DNA from 3 places in the Serratia symbiotica genome. Region 3 is predicted to be linked to each of the others. Evidence: predicted binding sites of a transcription regulator. Region 3 holds the regulator's gene; each other region holds the start of a gene.
The links. Region 3 encodes LexA, which represses DNA repair genes until DNA is damaged. Its sites were predicted from a motif close to TNCTGTATGTACATACAGNA; they were not measured.
Positions count from the first base shown of each region.

Region 1 (7,130 bases), 1.3 Mb from region 3:
AACTTAAGGTTTATTAAACATGGACTAGATGATCTAATGCTAGCAACTTACATGATAAAAAACAAGAATGTTGGTTTTTTACCAAACAAACATGTATACATATGATTGTGTTGATGTTTTTACAAAAACGTGTAAACTATCAATCTCATAATCACAAAAATTGGTATAATGGAAACTCTTGCTGAACGACTAAAGTACGTTTTGTACAAACTCGACTTGAATCAGGTCGAAGCTGCCAGATTGATTGGGATCTCTCAACAATCAATAAATTACATACTCAGAAATAATCTGAATGCGAGTAGACTGTCAGTTAGAATTGCTGAAGGTCTACAAATCAACCCTGAGTGGCTTCTAACTGGTAAAGGTGAATGGCAGCCAGAGAAAATTAACAAAATACCTATCATCAACGACAATCTGATACTACAGTTATATTTTCGTGACAACTCTCTTACTAAAGAAACTAAATACATATTATCCAATCGAGATCTTGGAAAAAAACCTTTCGCAGTACAGATTGAAGATAACAAACTGTGTATATGCACTAGAGTTAACGAGTATAGAGAAAAAGATAGTTACTTAAAGGATGACTATTTATACATTAGCGACCATGAAATAAAAATATCAAAAAGGGATCATAGTAATCCTGATGTAGGTTATAAAGTAATTGAATGGAGGATATATGATATCAAAGTTTAATGATCTACTAAATTATCTTTTCGATAGTTACAAAAAATCATCTATCGATAATATTCTTCACATTGACACAACTACTTTCACTAAACCATTAGAAATAAAAATAAATTATCACACAAGCCGGTATGTATCTAACAGTATGGAAATTGAAGAGTTTTATCGCCACTATAATAAATCCATGCTAAAAAAAGACATAGAATATTGCATTAGGCTAATAAGTTACAAAAAAGTATATAGCAAACTGCACTTGCATTTCCCTGAAGCATCTGAAGCTATACTTAAAGATATTGAGCAAGAGATAGAAAATCATGGCTAATGAACGAAAAGAAATTGAGTTAATTATCCTTACATCTTTAATAACTACCTTTTCTATTGCATCACATATTATCTCATTTAATATATATTCATTTAATAATTTTGTTTTCATCCCTTCAAGCATTACTTATATGCTTGTCATAGCTCTGCTAGACTATTCTTCAGTTTATTATAGCAGAAGATTAGTCATTAGTATGATTGTTATAGAGTCATTATCTAATGCAATGCTTTTCTGTTTAATAAAGGGTAGTTTTATTTATAATATTTCAAGTTTATCTCCAATTGCAGATTCTCTCAAAAACATTTTATTATATTTTGAAAAAATGTATCTTGCAAATATTGTCGGTACTCTAATAGCCTTACTTATAAACAACTACATATTTACGTTCTTTTTTAAAAAAACCAACTTTCTAACCTCAAGTTTTATATCCTCGACTATTTTTATCCTACTATATACTCCAGCTACAGATTTTATTGCATTTCATGATGTGGTGGATTTAAAAAACAAAAATTTAATTTCATTTAACATTATCACTAATATGATTTCATTTTTAATTTGGTCTTTATCACTTAACTCTCTAATAAAATGGAGAAGAAAAAATGATTGATTACAAAGCTCTTGGACATATAAATATTGTCGTTGATGATATTGAAAAAGCTATTGAATATTATAATAAGTTATTGTTTTGCATACCTAGGCAAATTTTTCCACACTTTAAAAATGAAGGGTTTTCAAAAAGCGCGGGGTTCATTGATGAAATTGTAAATGTGTCTATATGCTTCCTTGAAATACCAAAAACCGGAATATTCTTGGAGTTAATGGAGTATCACAACCCAATTGGGTATAGCTCATCTGTAGATAAAAAAACGAATGATATTGGTGGGATTGGGCATATTTGTATAAAAGTAGATAATATTGATTATGCTTTTAAACATATAAAAAATACAAAGGATACTAAATTAATAAGTTTGAGTGAAAGATACAAACCATTTTTTATAAGCCCAATATCAACTGATGACTTCAATTTCTTTGATGAACAACTTGAATCCAGTTTAGAAGAAAAAGAAAATGTATGCAGCATCATAAAAAAAATAAGATATTTCTACTTTGTAGATAAGTACAATATACAGTGGGAATTTGAACAGGGACATGATGACATAGGGGAATAAGATTCAATTTTTATAAGAAAAAAATATTTAATTAAAATAACCAAACAGCTCACCGCAGAACAAGACCAGCAAGAAGCAATGTGGCTAACCTGCCCTGTCGAGAAAGCGGAATTTCACGGATGTGAACGCAGGCGCGGTCACACTGTGGCTAAAGTGACGTGTTGCGAAGAAAGGCGCATCCTGTTACGGAACTGCGCCAATACCTATTAATGCTGGATTTTGGCCAGGTCATCGGCGGTCAACCCCGTCATCTTCATGACCAGGTTACGATCAAGACCGTTGGTCAGCATTGTGCGGGCAACGGCAAGCTTGCCTTCTTGGCGGCCTCTAGCTTCGCCAAGTTGGATACCTTCCTGACGGCCTCTAGCTTCGCCAAGTTGGATACCTTCCTGACGTCCTTTATCTTCCAGTTTTTGTGCAACGGTCATAAGCACCTCCTCATGTTGTGGCGCACGACGCGCCAGTTCGCGGATAAACGTCTCCGGGGCTGCCGTGTCACCAACCTGTAGCATGTAATTCATCAATGATGTCAGTTGCTCCTGCGTAGTATATCCGGACAGCAGCAACGTGACCAGTTGTTCCAGCAGGTCAGCCAGGTCGCGCTGACGGATGTGTTTCTGTAAAAGCTCCAGGATGGCCATACGGCGATGCTGCATGATTTGCTCATCCGGGATGACTGTGACATCGACCAGGGGAAACGCTCCCGCATAAAGCTGTGTGGCCAGTTCGGGGTCACCAAACTCATCCAGCCAGCGCATCGAGTACGGATAAGGCGTCACCTGACCGTGATAGAACAGCAGTGGAACCACCAGAGGCAACTGCTCGTTACCCGCATCAAGATGGCGTTGCATCGCCGCGATACTGTATCGCATCAACCTAAAGGCCATATTCTTATCAGGGGAACTTTGGTGCTCGATAAGGCAATAGACAAAGCCGATACCCTTCCCCGCCTTGAGTGAATAGAGCACATCGGAATAATAGGCACGCAAATCTTCTTCAACAAAGCTGCCCGATTCCAGCTTTAACGTACTCAAGTCACAGTGTGTGAGCACTGCCGGCGGCAAATGCAATTGCAGGAAGTCACGCGCTGTTTCCGGATGGGTCAGAAACTGCTTGAACACGGCGTCATGGGGAATGGGGGTCGTTTTGCTCATCAGTTACCTGCTTCGGGTGACGATGGCCTGGGCGAACAGGCGGCCTGACGGGTAAAGCACCAGGCTGCTCTCGATATTATAGACCTGGCCGGTACGTTTGGTGGCTTCGTGCATGGCGGGTACCAGCAGGCGGCGGGCGCGTTTTTTCAGACTGTTGACGTCCTGGACAAGTTGTCCGGCGGCACAGTCGGGGGAGAGTGGCTCCGAGTGGGTATGGGACATGCCGGGCTTGAGCAGCACCATCATGGCGACGGTATGAGCAAACGCCTCGGTGTCGATATCGATAATCTCGTCTTCAGCACTCTCTGGCTGGACAGGGTGGTCAGTCATCAATTTTTCAGCTGGCGGGGTAATGTGACCAAAGTATCGCATAGTCCGTGCCATTGAGCACCTGTGAGTGACCATCATTGCGCAACACCTGCGCATCACTGAAGGACAACGGCCTCCTGGGCATGCCCACTTTCTCCATCCAGTTATACACGGGTTTTGCAACATATCTGTGGATAATCTCGCCAGTATACACCCTGGACTTAAGTGCAGCTTACGCCCGGTTGCGCAATATTATACTGTTTATACGTCCAGTACAATATTAATGCTTAAGTAAAATTCTGACCAGGAAAGTACACATTGTGAGCAACACCTCCCAGACCATCACCGCGATGGCCCTCCCCACCACGCCAGCAGTTCAGCGACCCGGCGTTCATCCAGGTAAAACAGCCCCCTCCCCTCAGCGCCAGACAGGGGTCAGACTCTATGATACCGGTATCGCCTGTGGCTTCCCCTCGCCCGCTCAGGACTACCTGGAACAACGTCTGTCACTGGATGATATCTGCATCCGTTTCCCGGAAAGTACCTACCTGGTGCGAGCCGAAGGCCATTCAATGCGGGACGCCGGTATTCTCGACAGCGACCTGCTGGTCGTTGAGTGCTGTTACCCGGCACGGCACGGTGACATCGTCATTGCGACGGTCGATGGCGCATTCACCTGCAAATGCCTGCAATTGCATCCCCGCCCGTTACTGCTGCCGGCCAACCCAGCCTTTGCGCCCATCGACGTGGATAATGAGGACATGGAGACGGTCATCTTTGGCGTGGTTCGCTACGCTATCCACACGCTTTGACCCTTGCCAACGCCTGTTAAGCCATGTTTGCCCTGGTTGACGTCAACAGCTTTTATGCCTCTTGCGAGACGGTGTTTCGACCCGACTTGCGCGGTAAACCCGTGGTGGTACTGTCGAACAACGACGGATGCGTGGTGGCACGCAGTCAGGAGGCCAAAGCCCTTGGCATAAAAATGGGCGTACCCTGGTTCAAGGTAAGAGCGGAGGCTGAAAAGAAACACTGTATTGCCTTCTCCAGTAATTACGCCTACTACGCCGACATGAGCCACCGGGTAATGACCCTATTGGCCCAGCTGACGCCGCGCGTTGAGGTCTATTCCATTGACGAGGCATTTTGTGACCTGACCGGCCTGCCACTCACCACACTGGAACCCCTGGGAAAACAGCTCCGTGAAACGGTACGCCGCTGCACGCATCTGACCGTTGGCGTGGGCATCGCTCCAACCAAAACGTTGGCCAAACTGGCCAACCATGCCGCCAAGACCTGGCGAAAGACCGGGGGTGTTGTTGACCTGAGTGCCACCGCAAGACAGCGTCGCCTGATGGCACACGTGCCGGTCTCGGAAGTGTGGGGAGTCGGGCATCGCATCGCCAGGCATCTGTCGATGATGGGGATAACCACGGCGCTACAACTGGCGGACTTGCCCCCGGCCATCGCCCGTCGCCGATTCTCGGTGGTACTGGAGCGCACGGTGCGTGAGTTGAACGGCATCGCCTGCCTGTCCCTCGAGGAATTTGCCACACCGAAAGAGCAGTGCCTTGCTGGCTCAGGAGGTGGAGAAACTGCGCGCTGCCGGTATGTCCCGAATTGCGGCGGTAACATTCATCGCCGACGGTTCTCGCCAGGGAACGCTGCCCGCGCGGGTCATGGTAGCGGCTGGGTTGGCCAACGCCCGCAAAGGCTCGAGTCGTATTGGCGTCAGCAAGAGCTGCCTGCAGGCGTGACTGACCCTCTATCTGACTACCAAGCCAGGCCTGGAGCGGTTGGCGTTATTGGCACCCGGTCAGCCCAAACGCAAACGCCCGGAAGACGTGGTCTGGTTCTTCGGCATGTTCTGGCCACACTACAGCAACCAGAACGGCCCCAGCGTCAAAGAGGCATACCGCTCGTTCAAGCGCGACTGGTACGAAACGTACAGCGACCAGCCCGCCATGCTGATGGCCCTGCCATCGTATGACGCGGTAATACGTTTGGTGGATAAGCTGCCATTGCGGGAGCGTATGCGCGGACGCGTGTCGGGGTCAGCGGCAAAAGCCTTTGAAGTTTATCAGCAGCGTGACTGGTCACAAATGCCGGTGAACGGGTGCTGGATTTCGGATGGCAAGTCGCTGAATCTAAAAGTGGCGCATCCTATCCATGGCAGACCTTTCACGCCGGAGCTGACGCTGGTTATTGACGGCCGTACACGCTATATCGTTGGCTGGAGCGTTTCCCTGGCGGAGAATGCCATTGCGGTGGCCGATGCCTACCGGCATGGCATGAAACATTACGGCAAGCCACTGTTCGTGTATTCCGATAACGGCGGCGGGGAAACCAACAAGATGCTGGATGCGGACATTACCGGTATTTTTCCGCGCTTGCACATCGAGCACATGACCGGTATTCCCGGTAATCCGCAGGCGCGCGGCATCATTGAACGGTTGAACGGTGTAATGCCTGACCGACTGGCCAAGCGGTTCCTGACCTACAACGGCATCGGAGCCGACCCTAACGCTGTCCGTATTCGGGGGCAACAGATGCTCAGTCTGTCAAACGCCTTGCGGGATGGGCGCGAACTGACCGCGCAGAACAAGAAAACGTTGAAGATCCTGCCCACCTGGCGGCAATTGATTGACGCCGTACAGGAGGAAATAGACGACTACAACAATCACCACGGGCATAGCGAATTACCCAAGGTTAATGGGAAATGGATGTCGCCAGCAGCTTACCGCCAGTGGGTACTGGAGCAGGAAGGTGACGACATCGAATACATGACGGACGGTGAATTGCGCGAAATGTTTATGCCGGAAGTTAAACGTGTTGCGCAGCGTGGCTGGATAGCCTTGGAGAATAACCAGTATTTTTCGAAAGAACTGATTACTGTTGACCGGCAGGAAGTCCGGGTGGCCTTTGATATCCATGATCCGACTGAAGTCATTGTTCGCCAAATGGATGACACCTATGTTTGTACCGCCATCTGGAATGGTAATACCGCATCGCCAGTGCCGGTGGCCAGAGTCCAGAAAACCCTGGAAGAGCGCGCGAAGCGTAAAATTAAACTGGCAGAGACCAAAATTCAGGATGCGGAAGACGAGTTGCGTCCCGCGCTGGAGCATAAAGCCGACACTGATTTCAGCAAATTCATTCCGATGGAGTCAAAACCGGATCGCATAAGCAGTAGACCCTATTTATTCGAATCCGAATATGAAGATGATTTAAAAAAGTACGGTAATTACCGTTAAGGCTTAAAAATGACTGTGATTGATAATTTAAATCGCCTGATGGCGAGGAAGTGTTACACCCAAAGCAAGGTTGCAGCGAAAACTGGCTTGAGTCCTGCTGTTATCTCGCAATATTTGAAAGGCGTTTATAACGGCAATATAGATAACGTGGAAGCGGCGATTAATAACTTTATTACCCGTGAGGGAGATAAAGAGAAAAACCGTGAGGTCAAAGCGTGTTTTGTTAAAACGCAAT
Region 1 covers NZ_CP050855.1:876,262-883,391, reverse strand. The annotation lists gene SYMBAF_RS04655 (helix-turn-helix domain-containing protein) at 169-696, shown strand; gene SYMBAF_RS04650 (hypothetical protein) at 680-1,009, shown strand; gene SYMBAF_RS04645 (hypothetical protein) at 1,002-1,616, shown strand; gene SYMBAF_RS04640 (VOC family protein) at 1,609-2,178, shown strand; gene SYMBAF_RS04635 (Rpn family recombination-promoting nuclease/putative transposase) at 2,385-3,335, opposite strand; gene SYMBAF_RS04630 (DUF7609 family protein) at 3,336-3,716, opposite strand; gene umuD (translesion error-prone DNA polymerase V autoproteolytic subunit) at 3,962-4,453, shown strand; gene SYMBAF_RS18070 (Y-family DNA polymerase) at 4,477-5,631, shown strand; gene SYMBAF_RS18145 (Mu transposase C-terminal domain-containing protein) at 5,606-6,895, shown strand; gene SYMBAF_RS04610 (helix-turn-helix domain-containing protein) at 6,905-7,130, shown strand, end outside.
Region 1: the regulator LexA is predicted to act here: its motif matches at 3,897-3,916, upstream of umuD (translesion error-prone DNA polymerase V autoproteolytic subunit).

Region 2 (7,130 bases), on a different replicon from region 3:
GTGCCGCCGCCGCTTTTCACAGTTCGCCGGCTAACCGGCGAACGTCAAGGACGCCCCGGCGTGCCGCCGTGTCGGGTGTGTTCATGCTCATTTCACCGGTGGTTATCTCTCGTCAGCCCCTTACGCGGCCGCTTTTGTAGCACCGTCGCCCGCGTGCCCGCAAGGGTGAAATGCACGCCGCAAGCGGCGCCCTTGCGTTCCCCCGTTCGCCGTCGCTACGTCAGCTTTTTCGCCGCGAAAGGTTCCGACGAGAGATAAATCAACCACTAAGAGGAGTGCCAGCATGAACACACAAAACGTCAACGTCAACACCGCCGCTCAGGAACGCTCTGAAAGATATGGGAAAAAAACAGCACTCAAAAACGGCGGGTTGTCTGATGACCAGGTGTATGACCTTTTTTGTCATGTATGCCACGCCTGTGGTGGGCGAGCTATCGGCACCCTGGAGTCGCCGGCATTACCCGCAGATGCAGAGTATCTGTCCATCCAACTGGGTGATTTTGATTCACTGGCGGTCTGGCTCGTTGATGGCTGGCCTGTTGCCGCCAGTGATGAGGCCGTGTGGATAGATTGGTGTATCGCCGAGTGGCTTCCTTAACGCCCTCAAAGGTGATGATTCGTGCTTCATTCCCCTGTTTTTTTATCTCATTTCACAGGAAAAACACTTCTCTGGGCGTAAATCAAAAATGACCCTACAACTGACCTCAAAAACGGGCATTACCTTTGACATCATCAAGGCAACCGATCGCTATTTCCTGATGACCACCTCTCGGAGTGAGCGGGTTTTCACTTTGTATCACAGGTGCACTGTTAGTCTGGCAGAAGACAAATTTCCCTGTTATGAAGATGGCTCACATGTACGCTCATTTGGTCTCATTGGTGGTACTCAGATAAGGAGAGCCTGGGATACAGTAATGTCTAAAATGACCTGCTTTAATGTGAGAATTTTGGAGTATGTAGGGGATATGGAATTTTCTTCTACGCGGATATGTTTCGCCCCTTCACTCAAGGCATTATGGGATAAACTGGAGGAAGAAATGGTCGATTATCGAGGTCGAGGAGAGTATTTATCTGATTCAGATAGGTGGGATTATGGTGAAACGATAGCGAAGATTGATGATGTTTCACCCGTTGATCGAGATGTGGCAAAGCTGGCTATTCAGCATCAAATTACTTCACTGTGGTTGTGGGTTTAACAAAATCCAGATTCTTTATCCCAGGTTCATACTATATCGCCAATAGCGAAAGATTTACTCTAGAGTGGGGTAGGGACTTTAAAGCCACTGTTCAATCACCTGTCTCCCTAATGATGTATTTCCTTTTTCAGACAATGCCCTCCTTATCTTTCTTAGTCCGGCGTTTTTTATCGCCAGCCTCTTTCCTGATAATATCTGCAATGGATTTTTCACTGAAGTTAAAGTTCATGGCATCCATGGCTGATTTTATATCTTCTGTGCTGTAGCCTTTTTCCCTCGACAGCATCACTATAGTTTCCTTGAGATGTTCAAGAACATCCCTTCTTGTCATCCTTTGTGAGGATAAATCTGGAAGTTTTTCGAGATTTTCTTTGACATCATCGACTTCCATCTGTGTAAAAAATCTTCTTGCCGCCATCGTTAAAACTGTAGTGGCACACTGAATTTGGCCACCTGAACAGAGGTGATATGCTCACCTCAGGACATTACAGGTGCTTCAATGAAAAAAAGAAATTTCAGTGCAGAGTTCAAACGCGAATCCGCTCAACTGGTCGTTGACCAGAACTACACCGTGGCAGATGCAGCCAGTGCTATGGATGTCGGCCTTTCCACAATGACGCGATGGGTGAAGCAGTTGCGTGATGAGCGGCAGGGAAAAATACCTAAAGCCTCTCCCATTACTCCTGAACAAATTGAAATACGTGAGCTGAGGAAAAAAATACAACGTATTGAAATGGAAAACGAAATATTAAAAAAGGCTACCGCGCTCTTGATGTCAGACTCCCTGAACAGTTCTCGATAATCGGGAAACTCAGAGCGCATTATCCGGTGGTCACACTCTGCCACGTGTTCGGGGTTCATCGCAGCAGCTACAAATACTGGAAAAACCGTCCTGAAAAACCAGATGGCAGACGAGCTGTATTACGCAGCCAGGTACTGGAACTGCATAGCGTCAGCCATGGCTCTGCTGGCGCAAGGAGTATCGCAACTATGGCAACCATGAAGGGCTTCAGGATGGGACGATGGCTCGCCGGCAGGCTCATGAAAGAGCTGGGGCTGGTCAGTTGTCAACAGCCCACTCATCGGTATAAATGCGGTGGCCTTGAACACATCGCTATCCCGAATCACCTTGAGCGGCAGTTCGCAGTGACAGAGCCTAATCAGGTGTGGTGTGGCGATGTGACCTATATCTGGACAGGCAGGCGCTGGGCCTACCTCGCCGTTGTTCTCGACCTGTTCGCGAGAAAACCGGTGGGCTGGGCAATGTCGTTCTCACCGGACAGCAGGCTGACCATCAAAGCGCTGGAGATGGCGTGGGAGGCCCGGGGAAAACCAGCCGGAGTGATGTTCCACAGCGATCAGGGCAGCCATTACACAAGCAGACAGTTCCGGCAGTCACTGTGGAGGTATCGGATCAGACAGAGTATGAGTCGGCGTGGAAACTGCTGGGATAATAGCCCAATGGAGCGCTTCTTCAGGAGTCTGAAGAACGAATGGGTACCGGTGACGGGTTACATAAACTTCAGCGATGCAGCCCACGCAATAACGGACTATATCGTTGGGTATTACAGCGCGCTCAGGCCGCATGAATATAACGGTGGGTTACCACCAAACGAATCGGAAAACCGATACTGGAAAAACTCTAACGCGGTGGCCAGTTTTAGTTGACCACTACACCACGGGTTTACCGCGCAGGTCAGGTCGAAACACCGTCTCGCAAGAGGCATAAAAGCTGTTGACGTCAACCAGGGCAAACATGGCTTAACAGGCGTTGGCAAGGGTCAAAGCGTGTGGATAGCGTAGCGAACCACGCCAAAGATGACCGTCTCCATGTCCTCATTATCCACGTCGATGGACGCAAAGGCTGGGTTGGCCGGCAGCAGTAACGGGCGGGGATGCAATTGCAGGCGTTTGCAGGTGAATGCGCCATCGACCGTCGCAATGACGATGTCGCCGTGCCGTGCCGGGTAACAGCACTCAACGACCAGCAGGTCGCTGTCGAGAATACCGGCGTCCCGCATTGAATGGCCGTCGGCTCGCACCAGGTAGGTACTTTCCGGGAAACGGATGCAGATATCATCCAGTGACAGACGTTGTTCCAGGTAGTCCTGAGCGGGCGAGGGGAAGCCACAGGCGATACCGGTATCATGGAGTCTGACCCCTGTCTGGCGCTGAGGGGAAGGGGCTGTTTTACCTGGATGAACGCCGGGTCGCTGAACTGCTGGCGTGGTGGGGAGGGCCATCGCGGTGATGGTCTGGGAGGTGTTGCTCACAATGTGTACTTTCCTGGTCAGAATTTTACTTAAGCATTAATATTGTACTGGACGTATAAACAGTATAATATTGCGCAACCGGGCGTAAGCTGCACTTAAGTCCAGGGTGTATACTGGCGAGATTATCCACAGATATGTTGCAAAACCCGTGTATAACTGGATGGAGAAAGTGGGCATGCCCAGGAGGCCGTTGTCCTTCAGTGATGCGCAGGTGTTGCGCAATGATGGTCACTCACAGGTGCTCAATGGCACGGACTATGCGATACTTTGGTCACATTACCCCGCCAGCTGAAAAATTGATGACTGACCACCCTGTCCAGCCAGAGAGTGCTGAAGACGAGATTATCGATATCGACACCGAGGCGTTTGCTCATACCGTCGCCATGATGGTGCTGCTCAAGCCCGGCATGTCCCATACCCACTCGGAGCCACTCTCCCCCGACTGTGCCGCCGGACAACTTGTCCAGGACGTCAACAGTCTGAAAAAACGCGCCCGCCGCCTGCTGGTACCCGCCATGCACGAAGCCACCAAACGTACCGGCCAGGTCTATAATATCGAGAGCAGCCTGGTGCTTTACCCGTCAGGCCGCCTGTTCGCCCAGGCCATCGTCACCCGAAGCAGGTAACTGATGAGCAAAACGACCCCCATTCCCCATGACGCCGTGTTCAAGCAGTTTCTGACCCATCCAGAAACAGCGCGTGACTTCCTGCAATTGCATTTGCCGCCGGCAGTGCTCACACACTGTGACTTGAGTACGTTAAAGCTGGAATCGGGCAGCTTTGTTGAAGAAGACCTGCGTGCCTATTATTCCGATGTGCTCTATTCACTCAAGGCGGGGAAGGGTATCGGCTTTGTCTATTGCCTTATCGAGCACCAAAGTTCCCCTGATAAGAATATGGCCTTTCGCTTGATGAGATACAGTATCGCGGCAATGCAACGCCATCTTGATGCGGGTAACGAGCAGCTGCCTCTGGTGGTTCCACTGTTGTTCTATCACGGTCAGGTGACGCCTTATCCGTACTCGATGCGCTGGCTGGATGAGTTTGGTGACCCTGAACTGGCCACACAGCTTTATGCGGGAGCGTTTTCCCTGGTCGATGTCACAGTCATCCCGGATGAGCAAATCATGCAGCATCGCCGTATGGCCATCCTGGAGCTTTTACAGAAACACATCCGTCAGCGCGACCTGGCTGACCTGCTGGAACAACTGGTCACGTTGCTGCTGGCCGGATATACTACGCAGGAGCAACTGACATCATTGATGAATTACATGCTACAGGTTGGTGACACGGCAGCCCCGGAGGCGTTTATCCGCGAACTGGCGCGTCGTGCGCCACAACATGAGGAGGTGCTTATGACCGTTGCACAAAAACTGGAACTTAAAGGGATTGAAAAAGGGCGTCAGGAAGGCATTCAACTTGGCGAAGCTAGAGGCCGCCAAGAAGGCAAGCTTGCCGTTGCCCGCACAATGCTGACCAACGGTCTTGATCGTAACCTGGTCATGAAGATGACGGGGTTGACCGCCGATGACCTGGCCAAAATCCAGCATTAGCATAAAATGCCTTGCCAGAGTGACTGCTGTATCAAGGCGGGAAAAAGATGGTTCGATTAACGCTGTTCCCGGTAACGGAAATATGTCAGATTGTTCTACGTGCCGACCCATCACACGTAGAACAATCTGAACGCGCTTATTTTTACACTGATGAAACTTCATCTCCTCGACAAGGCAAATCCACTTGTCTTTCAGTGAGCTGTGGAAGGCCGGAGCAGGGTCGTCATGACTAAAAATAAAAACTACCTAAAAAGTAACATCGACTACCTTTTAAAATCACGAAAAGAAACACAGATTTCCCTTAGTGAGGGAGCAGGCGTAAATCGAACAACAATTTACAATATACTTGAAGGTAAAGTTGATAGAGTCCAAAGTAGTACCGTTAGAAAGGTGGCCGGATTCTTTGGTGTTTCTTTCAGCGAAATTCAAACATTAGACTTAAGAGAAAAAGAACTCTCAAATGATCTAATTGCCCTCGATGGGAATATGAACCCAATAGCTGTACCTATTGTTACTGATACAACCCTAATGTCAGCCTTGAAAGCAAAAATAGGTAATTTGGTTGTTTCGTCAGAAATAACTTATTTCTTTGGTGAAGGACCAAATGTAATTGGCATCCATCTATCCAAGGAAATAAGGGGTTACTACAATAAGGGAGATATTTTGATTGTGAGGCGATGGGTAAATGAGGGAGAGGGCAACATTCTGGTTATTACTCCTAAAATGACACTAAGGGTAGTTAGGAATGGTAGATTTTCCTCAGCTTCTGATGAGTTGGTTGGAACAATAGTAGAGGAAAGATATGGAGTACAATGAAAGATTTAAATTGCTTGGCTTTGATCCAGTCACTAACAGAATAAAGATTATGATTAAAAACACTGGGCGTATTATGTCAGCAAATTTCTATGATATTCGCAACACAGATGTTATGGATGATCTAAGTCGTGATGAAGTCGAGGCAATTTATAGGAAGGCGTATAGTTCAGGCCAACAGGTAGATACACAATATGACATTACAAGTCGTCCCGAAAGACAATGGATACTATATTCTCTTTTTTGCCTAATAATTACTGTTTGCTACATATTTAGTAATATTTCCGCAGTCAAGCCAGTCTTTTTTTCAGGTTTGGGAGTGTTAGTAACTCCAGGTGTATTTGTTTATCCACTGACGTTTCTGATTGTAGATTTGTTGAATGAATTCTATGGTTTTAAGTTGGCAAGAAGAGCTATATATATGTGTGTGTGTTCAAATGCTCTCCTTTTGTTGCTACTATCTTTATCCTTATCTTTGCCAGTTCTTCCAGAATGGATTTTTAACAGCTCATACAAAAATTTGGTAACACAAATTCAGTCAGCGTTTATTGCTTCAACACTAGCATTTTTTTGCTCTGAACTAGCAAACTCCTATACATTAATAAAGATAAAAAAATTAACTAAATCTAAGTATTTGTATGTCCGATTAATTTCAAGTACGTTCGTTGCTTCTGTTTTAGATAGCATTATATTCTGCTTTATAGCTTTTTATGGGGTTATGGAGCAGGGCCAAATATTACAAATTATTTGTGTTCAAATAGCTGTGAAGCTTATTTACGCACTAATTAATGTTTTTCCAGCGTATGGAGCAAGATATCTCTTTAACAGATACCTTGCTGAATAGCATCTATAAATATAGTTTGCTTTGTAATTTTTTTCTTATGACTGTTTTATTGTTTAGATACTCTTTAAGACCTTTACTCCGAAGGTTGCAGGCTTCACATTTACCACATCCGAAGCTCTTTATTCCATTGTAACAAGTCATGGTTTCATTTTTAACAAAGTTTAGCATCCCAAGTTTGTCTGCTAATGCCCAAATTTCAGCTTTGGTCAGCCACATAAGTGGAGTCTCAAAAACTAATTCTCTGTCGATGCCTAATGATATTGCCTTATTAAGCGCAACAACAAAATCATTACGACAATCTGGATAGCCTGAAAAGTCTGTCTCACATACTCCTGTAATGATTGTTTCCGCCTGAACTTGATAAGCATAGATCGATGCCAATGTTAGGAAAATAATGTTTCGGCCTGGAACAAAGGTAAGAGGTAAATCACTATTTTTGCGCATATGGGGT
Region 2 covers NZ_CP050857.1:48,010-55,139, reverse strand. The annotation lists gene SYMBAF_RS17055 (hypothetical protein) at 284-598, shown strand; gene SYMBAF_RS17050 (hypothetical protein) at 687-1,196, shown strand; gene SYMBAF_RS17045 (hypothetical protein) at 1,324-1,614, opposite strand; one part of gene SYMBAF_RS17040 (IS3 family transposase) at 1,696-1,945, shown strand; one part of gene SYMBAF_RS17040 (IS3 family transposase) at 1,945-2,864, shown strand; partial or broken gene SYMBAF_RS17035 (Y-family DNA polymerase) at 2,871-2,954, opposite strand; gene umuD (translesion error-prone DNA polymerase V autoproteolytic subunit) at 2,978-3,469, opposite strand; gene SYMBAF_RS17025 (DUF7609 family protein) at 3,715-4,095, shown strand; gene SYMBAF_RS17020 (Rpn family recombination-promoting nuclease/putative transposase) at 4,096-5,022, shown strand; gene SYMBAF_RS17015 (helix-turn-helix domain-containing protein) at 5,248-5,838, shown strand; gene SYMBAF_RS17010 (queuosine precursor transporter) at 5,825-6,679, shown strand; gene queC (7-cyano-7-deazaguanine synthase QueC) at 6,683-7,130, opposite strand, start outside.
Region 2: the regulator LexA is predicted to act here: its motif matches at 3,515-3,534, upstream of umuD (translesion error-prone DNA polymerase V autoproteolytic subunit).

Region 3 (7,130 bases):
AAAGCTAGCGAAAGAGTCAGGGTTTGCGCTGCGCCACAGCGTGGTGGAAGCACACGGTCTGTGTACTGGCTGTGTTGAGGTTGAAGCTTGCGACAGCAAGCATGATTGTGGCGAACACGACCATAGCATCGCCATCAAAAGGAAATAGGCTGGGCTAACAGGATCTCTTTGTAGCTATCGTCAAGCCAGCTATAGTAGCTTCAGGCGTCAATCCGCGAATGCCTCTGGTGCTATTAGCGCTACTTGTTGTAAGTTCCCCAAGATTTCACTTCTTTCTCAGCCGCCTCTTTTTTCTGGCAGCATCAATGCGTATTAGATATTTCCATCATTCTGGTGCTGCAAACCAACTGCCATGCACCCTATGGAGATGCCAGCGCCAGCCCAGCGTCAGACCACGCAGTATGAGGAATACCGCCAGCGCCAGCCACAACCCGTGGTTGCCTAGCCACGGTACGCTAAACAGTGTCAATACATAGCCAACGGCCGCCACCGCCATGCTGTTGCGCATCTCTGCACCACGGCTGGCACCAATAAACATACCATCCAGCAAATAACACCACACGCCAACCAACGGCAAGACAACCTGCCACAGCAAATAATGATGAGCCAACGCACGCAATTCATGCAGCGAGGTCAAGGCCGCCACTATCTGCTGACCAGCCAAGAAGTAGAGCACAGCAAAGGCCAACGCTACCAGGCAAGCCTGACGACAGGCAGCGTGCCATATTTTTCTCAGTTGGCTGTCATCACGCGCACCATAGGCATGACCCGAATGTGCTTCAACCGCATAGGCAAAGCCGTCTAAAGCGTAGGCGGAGAAGGCCAGAAGGTTCATTAATACCACATTTACCGCCACCACCTCGCTGCCTAGGCGTGCGGCAAAGAGGGTCAGCGAGGCGAAGCACAGTTGTAGCAGCAACGAGCGCAACATGATGTCGCGGTTTAGGGCCAGCAAGCGCCTAAGGTTGCCGCGCCAAGCCTGTTGCAACATCAGCAACGATATCCCACGCATGCGCATTACCCGCCACGCTAGCCCTAGCCCCAGTAGCAGCGTGGCATATTCTGAGATGGCAGTCGCCATCGCTGCCCCTTGCACCTTCCAGCCCAGTCCCATTACCAGCCAGATATCCAGCACAATATTCAGCAGGTTGCCGACAATCAGGAAGATCACCGGCGCACGCACATGCTGCACGCCGAGCAGCCAGCCGAGTAGCACCATATTGACCAGTACTGCCGGGGCGCTCAACCAACGAATGTCCAGAAACAGTCGCGCCTGTTCCAGTACCTTAACGTTGCCACCAACGATCCGCAGCGCCAAATCAATCAGCGGGTGGCGCAGCAGCACCATTGCCAACCCGGTCAATAGTGCCAATAGAAGCGGCTGCATAAAGGCACGCGCCAGCCTCTGCTGGCTCTGCGCTCCCAGCGCTTGGGCGGCCAACCCGGTAGTGCTCATGCGCAGAAACAGTAGCAGCATAAACAGGAAATTACTGACCATCGTGCCGATCGCCACACCGCCCAAATAGATCGGGCTATCAAGATGGCCGATCACAGCAGTATCCACTAACCCTAGCAACGGCACGGTGATATTGGAGAAGATCATCGGCAGGGCCAGGTGCCACAGGGCTTTATCGGTGTCGCTGGTAAAGGCAGAGATCAGGTGCATTATGCAATGTTCCCATGGTAGTGCAGTTGCCACATTAGGTGGAGTAAAACGAAACCGCCCCAAAACAGGGGCGGGTTAAATCAGGGGACAACGGTTTAGTTAGGCGTGACGCTTAAATCCAGTCGCCATTGCGGATCACACCGACTGCCAGACCTTCGATAGTGAAATTTTGCTGGCGCAGATCGACCACTATCGGTTGAAATTCGTTGTTTTCCGGCAGCAATTCAACCATGTTACCGCTTTTTTTCAGTCGTTTGACGGTAACTTCATCTTCAATGCGCGCCACTATGACTTGGCCATTGCGCACATCCTGAGTTTTGTGTACCGCTAACAGATCGCCATCCAAAATGCCGATATCGCGCATCGACATGCCGATAACCCGCAGCAGGAAATCCGCGTTTGGTTTAAATAAGGAAGGATCTACCTTATAGTGGCCTTCAATATGCTGTTGAGCCAACAGTGGCTCGCCAGCAGCCACACCACCAATCAGCGGTAAACCTGCTTCATCTTCCATCAGCAGGCGTATGCCGCGCGACGCGCCGGAGATGATCTCGATGACCCCTTTGCGCGCTAACGCCTTCAGATGTTCTTCGGCGGCATTTGGTGAGCGGAACCCCAGACGCATAGCGATCTCAGCACGTGTCGGCGGCATGCCTGTCTGCAAAATATGATCGCGAATCAGTTCATAAACCTCTTGCTGCCTGGTAGTTAGTGCTTTCATTCCACCCCCTGTTCGTTTATACAGTTTTGCTGTAAGTATATACAGGCATGCCTGAATTGGGAACCGACGAATGAATAAAATCAGGGTGTCACGCCCCGTTCAAATGAAGTGTTGCAACAAAATCGACCCCCAAACGAACAGCGCCAACACGATCGCCAGCAACACTGCCGCTGCCCCCATATCCTTTGCACGGCCAGACAGTTCATGATATTCACTACCTACCCGATCGATCACCGCCTCTATCGCGCTGTTCAGGATCTCAACAATCAGCACCAATACCACCGATCCGATCAATAAAATGCGCGCTATCGCACCTACATTCAGCCAAATTGCCAGTGTGATAGCCAGCATGGCCACCACCAATTCCTGGCGGAATGCCGCCTCATGCCGCCAAACAGCGGCAAGTCCTTTATAAGAATAGCCAGCGGCTTTAATAATACGGGTCAGGCTGGTTGCTTGATTTGCCATGTTTCTGTGCCTTTCTCAGGGGTAAATCATAAAAAGAGTCTAGATCACTTAGTGATGTCGGCTCTCGTTTTCCAACACCGCAGATCTGCTACCCGGTTTCTGGTATGCTTGTGTTGCATTGCTAACAAGAGGCTTCACGTAGTTATGTCAGGTTGGCGTAAAATTTATTATAAATTATTGAATTTACCACTCAAATTATTGGTAAGAAGCAAGGTTATCCCTTCAGATCCTGTCAGGGAGTTAGGATTAGATCCCTCACGGCCGATTTTGTATGTTTTGCCTTATAATTCCAAGACGGATTTGCTGACGCTACGCACTCAGTGCCTGGAGCAGGATCTGCCCGATCCTCTTGACCTATTGGAAATCGACGGCACGGTGCTGCCGAGCCACGTGTTTATTCACGATGGCCCGCGCCTGTTCCGTTATTACACGCCGAAGGAAGAGTCAGTAAAGCTGTTCCACGACTATCTGGATCTGCACCGCAGTAATCCGCGTCTCAATATCCAGATGCTGCCGGTCTCGGTGATGTTTGGCCGTTCACCTGGGCGAGAAGGCCAAGGCACACCACACCTGCGCCTGCTGAACGGCGTGCAGAAATTATTAGCTGTGCTGTGGCTCGGCCGTGACAGCTTCGTACGTTTCTCCAATACTGTTTCGCTGCGCCGCATGGCCTCCGAATACGGCACAGACAAAGCCATCGCGCAGAAACTGGCACGCGTGGCGCGCATGCACTTTTCGCGCCAGCGTCTGGCCGCAGTCGGCCCCAGCCTGCCAGCACGTCAGGATCTATTCAACAAGCTGCTGGCTTCCAAAGCGATCGAAAAAGCCGTCGAAGACGAAGCACACAGCAAGAAAATCTCCCTTGATAAAGCCCGACAGAACGCCATCGTGTTAATGGAAGAGATCGCCGCTGATTTCTCCTACGAGGCCGTGCGCCTTTCCGACCGCGTGTTGAGCTGGACCTGGAACCGGCTGTATCAGGGCATCAACGTTACCAATGCTGAGCGCGTTCGCCAACTGGCCCAAGACGGCCACGAGATCGTCTATGTACCCTGCCACCGTAGCCACATGGACTATTTGCTGCTGTCCTATGTGCTGTATCATCAAGGGCTGGTGCCGCCACACATCGCGGCCGGCATCAACCTCAACTTCTGGCCAGCCGGGCCGATCTTCCGTCGCCTGGGCGCATTCTTCATCCGCCGTACCTTCAAGGGCAACAAGCTGTACTCCACGGTGTTCCGCGAATATCTCGGTGAGTTGTTCACTCGGGGTTATTCGGTAGAATACTTTGTGGAGGGTGGCCGTTCTCGCACTGGACGCCTGCTGGAGCCAAAGACCGGCACTCTGTCGATGACCATTCAGGCGATGCTGCGCGGCGGCACCCGGCCGATCACTTTGGTGCCGATTTACATCGGCTACGAACATGTGATGGAAGTGGGCACTTACGCCAAAGAACTACGCGGTGCCACTAAGGAAAAAGAGGGTCTGCTTCAGATGCTGCGCGGCTTGCGCAAGCTACGCAACCTGGGCCAGGGTTACGTCAACTTCGGCGATCCGCTACCACTGACCGCCTATCTGAACCAGCATGTGCCGCAGTGGCGTGAATCGATCGATCCGATCGAAGCCCAACGCCCAAGTTGGATGACACCAACGGTCAACGATCTGGCGGAAAAAATCATGGTGCGCATCAACAATGCCGCTGCGGCCAATGCCGTAAATCTATGCTCTACCGCGCTGCTGGCCTCCCGCCAACATTCGCTGACCCGCGAGCAATTGCTTGAACAACTTGAGTGCTACCTGCAATTAATGCGTAACGTGCCTTACGCCCACGATGTTACCGTGCCGGCTCAGACGCCGGATGAATTGTTGGATCATGCGCTGAGTATGAACAAGTTCGCGGTAGAGCAGGATAACATCGGCGATATCATCATCTTGCCGCGTGAGCAAGCGGTGCTGATGACCTATTACCGCAATAATATTCACCACCTGCTGGTACTGCCTTCACTGATCGCCACTATAGTGATGCATCACCGCAAAGTGTCGCGCAGCGAGTTACTGCGGCAGATTGACCTGATTTACCCCATGCTGAAGGCTGAATTGTTCCTGCATTACGAAAAGGAACAGTTGGCGGAGGTGCTACAGCCGCTAATCAATGAAATGATTCGTCAACAGTTGATCTGTGGTAAAAACGAGGATCTGGTGCTAAATCCGGCTCGTATCCGTCCATTGCAGTTGCTGGCCGCTGGCGTGCGTGAAACCCTGCAACGCTATGCCATCACCATGTCAGTGCTCAGCACTAACCCAAGCATCAACCGTGGTGCGCTGGAGAAAGAGAGCCGTATCATGGCACAGCGCTTGTCGATGCTACACGGCATCAACGCGCCGGAGTTCTTCGACAAAGCAGTATTCGCCACCTTGGTGGCGACGCTGCGTGAAGAGGGCTACATCAACGATATCGGCGATGCGATCCGTGAGCCTACTTTGGAGGTTTACACCATGCTGAGCGACCTGATTACCCCAGAAATCAGGCTGACTATCGAAAGCGTCAGCATGCCGGTAGAAATCAACGCGCAACATGAAGCGGCTACCGAGGAAGCGAAAGAGGACTGAACGGCAACCTGTAACAAATACGCCAAAGGCACCGAGAGGTGCCTTGGTTTATTACCCGCAGTCCGTTAAGAACCCTTATTTTATTTGCCATTTTGGCCCTAATGCTCACCATCCTCACGGACTCCCTGTACGCGCCGGTTGTTGCACGCTGTCGGTGTCCAAACTGGCTGTAACAATGTATGCCTACTGGGATAGGTTCTAAGTTGTCAAATAACTCAGCGCAATACCGATAAATACCACCAGCCCAACGTAATTGTTGTGCAGAAATGCTTTGAAACAGGCTTCACGCTCACGCGTGGCGATCTGCTTTTGCTGATGGATAAACAGCACGCCCACTAGCAACAACGCCCCGTAAAATACCTCACCCAGTTGCGCCAGATAGCCAACCCACAGCAGCAGCAGCAGGGCGGCAAACTGCAACACCCCAACGATCTGCTTGTCATAGCGACCAAACAAGATGGCGGTAGACTTGATGCCGATTTTTAGATCGTCATCGCGATCTACCATCGCATACAGTGTGTCGTAGGCCACAGTCCAGCAGATATTGGCCAGTAGCAGTAGCCAGCAGCTCAGTGGCAGCGATTCACTGACTGCGGCGTAGGCCATCGGGATGCCCCAGCCAAAGGCAGTACCCAGCACGAATTGCGGCAGATTAGTCACCCGTTTCATCAAGGGATAAATCCATGCCAGTGCCAGCGCCGCCAGCGATAGCCAGATGGTCATCGCATTTAGCGTCAACACCAGCCCGAATGAGATCAGTACCAGCGCCACAAACAGCACTTTGGCCTCTTTTTCACTCACCTGACCACTCGGCATTGGACGTTCGGCAGTGCGCTTCACGTGGCCATCAATGGCACGATCGGCATAGTCATTCACTACACAGCCAGCAGCACGCATTAGGAACACGCCAAGCACGAACACCAGCAGGATCGACAACGGCGGCACACCCTGCCCGGCTAGCCACAGCGCCCACAGCGTTGGCCACAGCAGTAGCAGGCTACCGATCGGTTTATCGATGCGCATCAGATGGCTGTAAGCCCGCCATTTGCTTTGAGTCACACTTCCTCCAAGGTATATTTGTCTATATGGGTTACACATACAGCGGTGAAGCCGGTAGAAACAGCTCAGTCAGCAACAGCGGCTTGCCCGCTAGCCTCAGGCGGGAGCGGCGCGCCCATAGCGCATTCTGTCGACCAATATGAATATAATCTCGGGTCATATTGCCGCTGTTAAACAAATAGCGTCCCAGCGGCTGCGTCCCCAGATCCACCAGCACCTGCTCCGGGCCAGTCAGTGTTTCCTGTGGGATCACCGTGCGCCCCAACAGCCAGGGTTGATTGTCGCCCAGTAGCACAATTTCTCGCAGCCAGTAGCGCGGGCTGTCCGGTAGATACTCGGCTTCTTCGCCCAATTGATCACGGGTCAAAAAACATTCGCGCTGCAGTTCGATGTGTACCCGCGTGCAATGGCGCTCAAAACGACAGGTCATGGAACCCAACTCCATCAGCCAGTCGCTGATGGCAGCAGGCAGTGGCGGATACTGATCGAACAACCACTCAAGCGGTGGTAGGATGGAATCCTTATTACCAGACATTGCTCTACTCCACGTCTGGGGCCGCCCCTTACAGACCACGCCAGACGATACAAACTGTTAACAGGGTCGCA
Region 3 covers NZ_CP050855.1:2,894,431-2,901,560, forward strand. The annotation lists gene zur (zinc uptake transcriptional repressor Zur) at 1-148, shown strand, start outside; gene dinF (MATE family efflux transporter DinF) at 326-1,666, opposite strand; gene lexA (transcriptional repressor LexA) at 1,779-2,387, opposite strand; gene SYMBAF_RS14370 (diacylglycerol kinase) at 2,487-2,855, opposite strand; gene plsB (glycerol-3-phosphate 1-O-acyltransferase PlsB) at 3,000-5,465, shown strand; gene ubiA (4-hydroxybenzoate octaprenyltransferase) at 5,664-6,563, opposite strand; gene ubiC (chorismate lyase) at 6,556-7,059, opposite strand.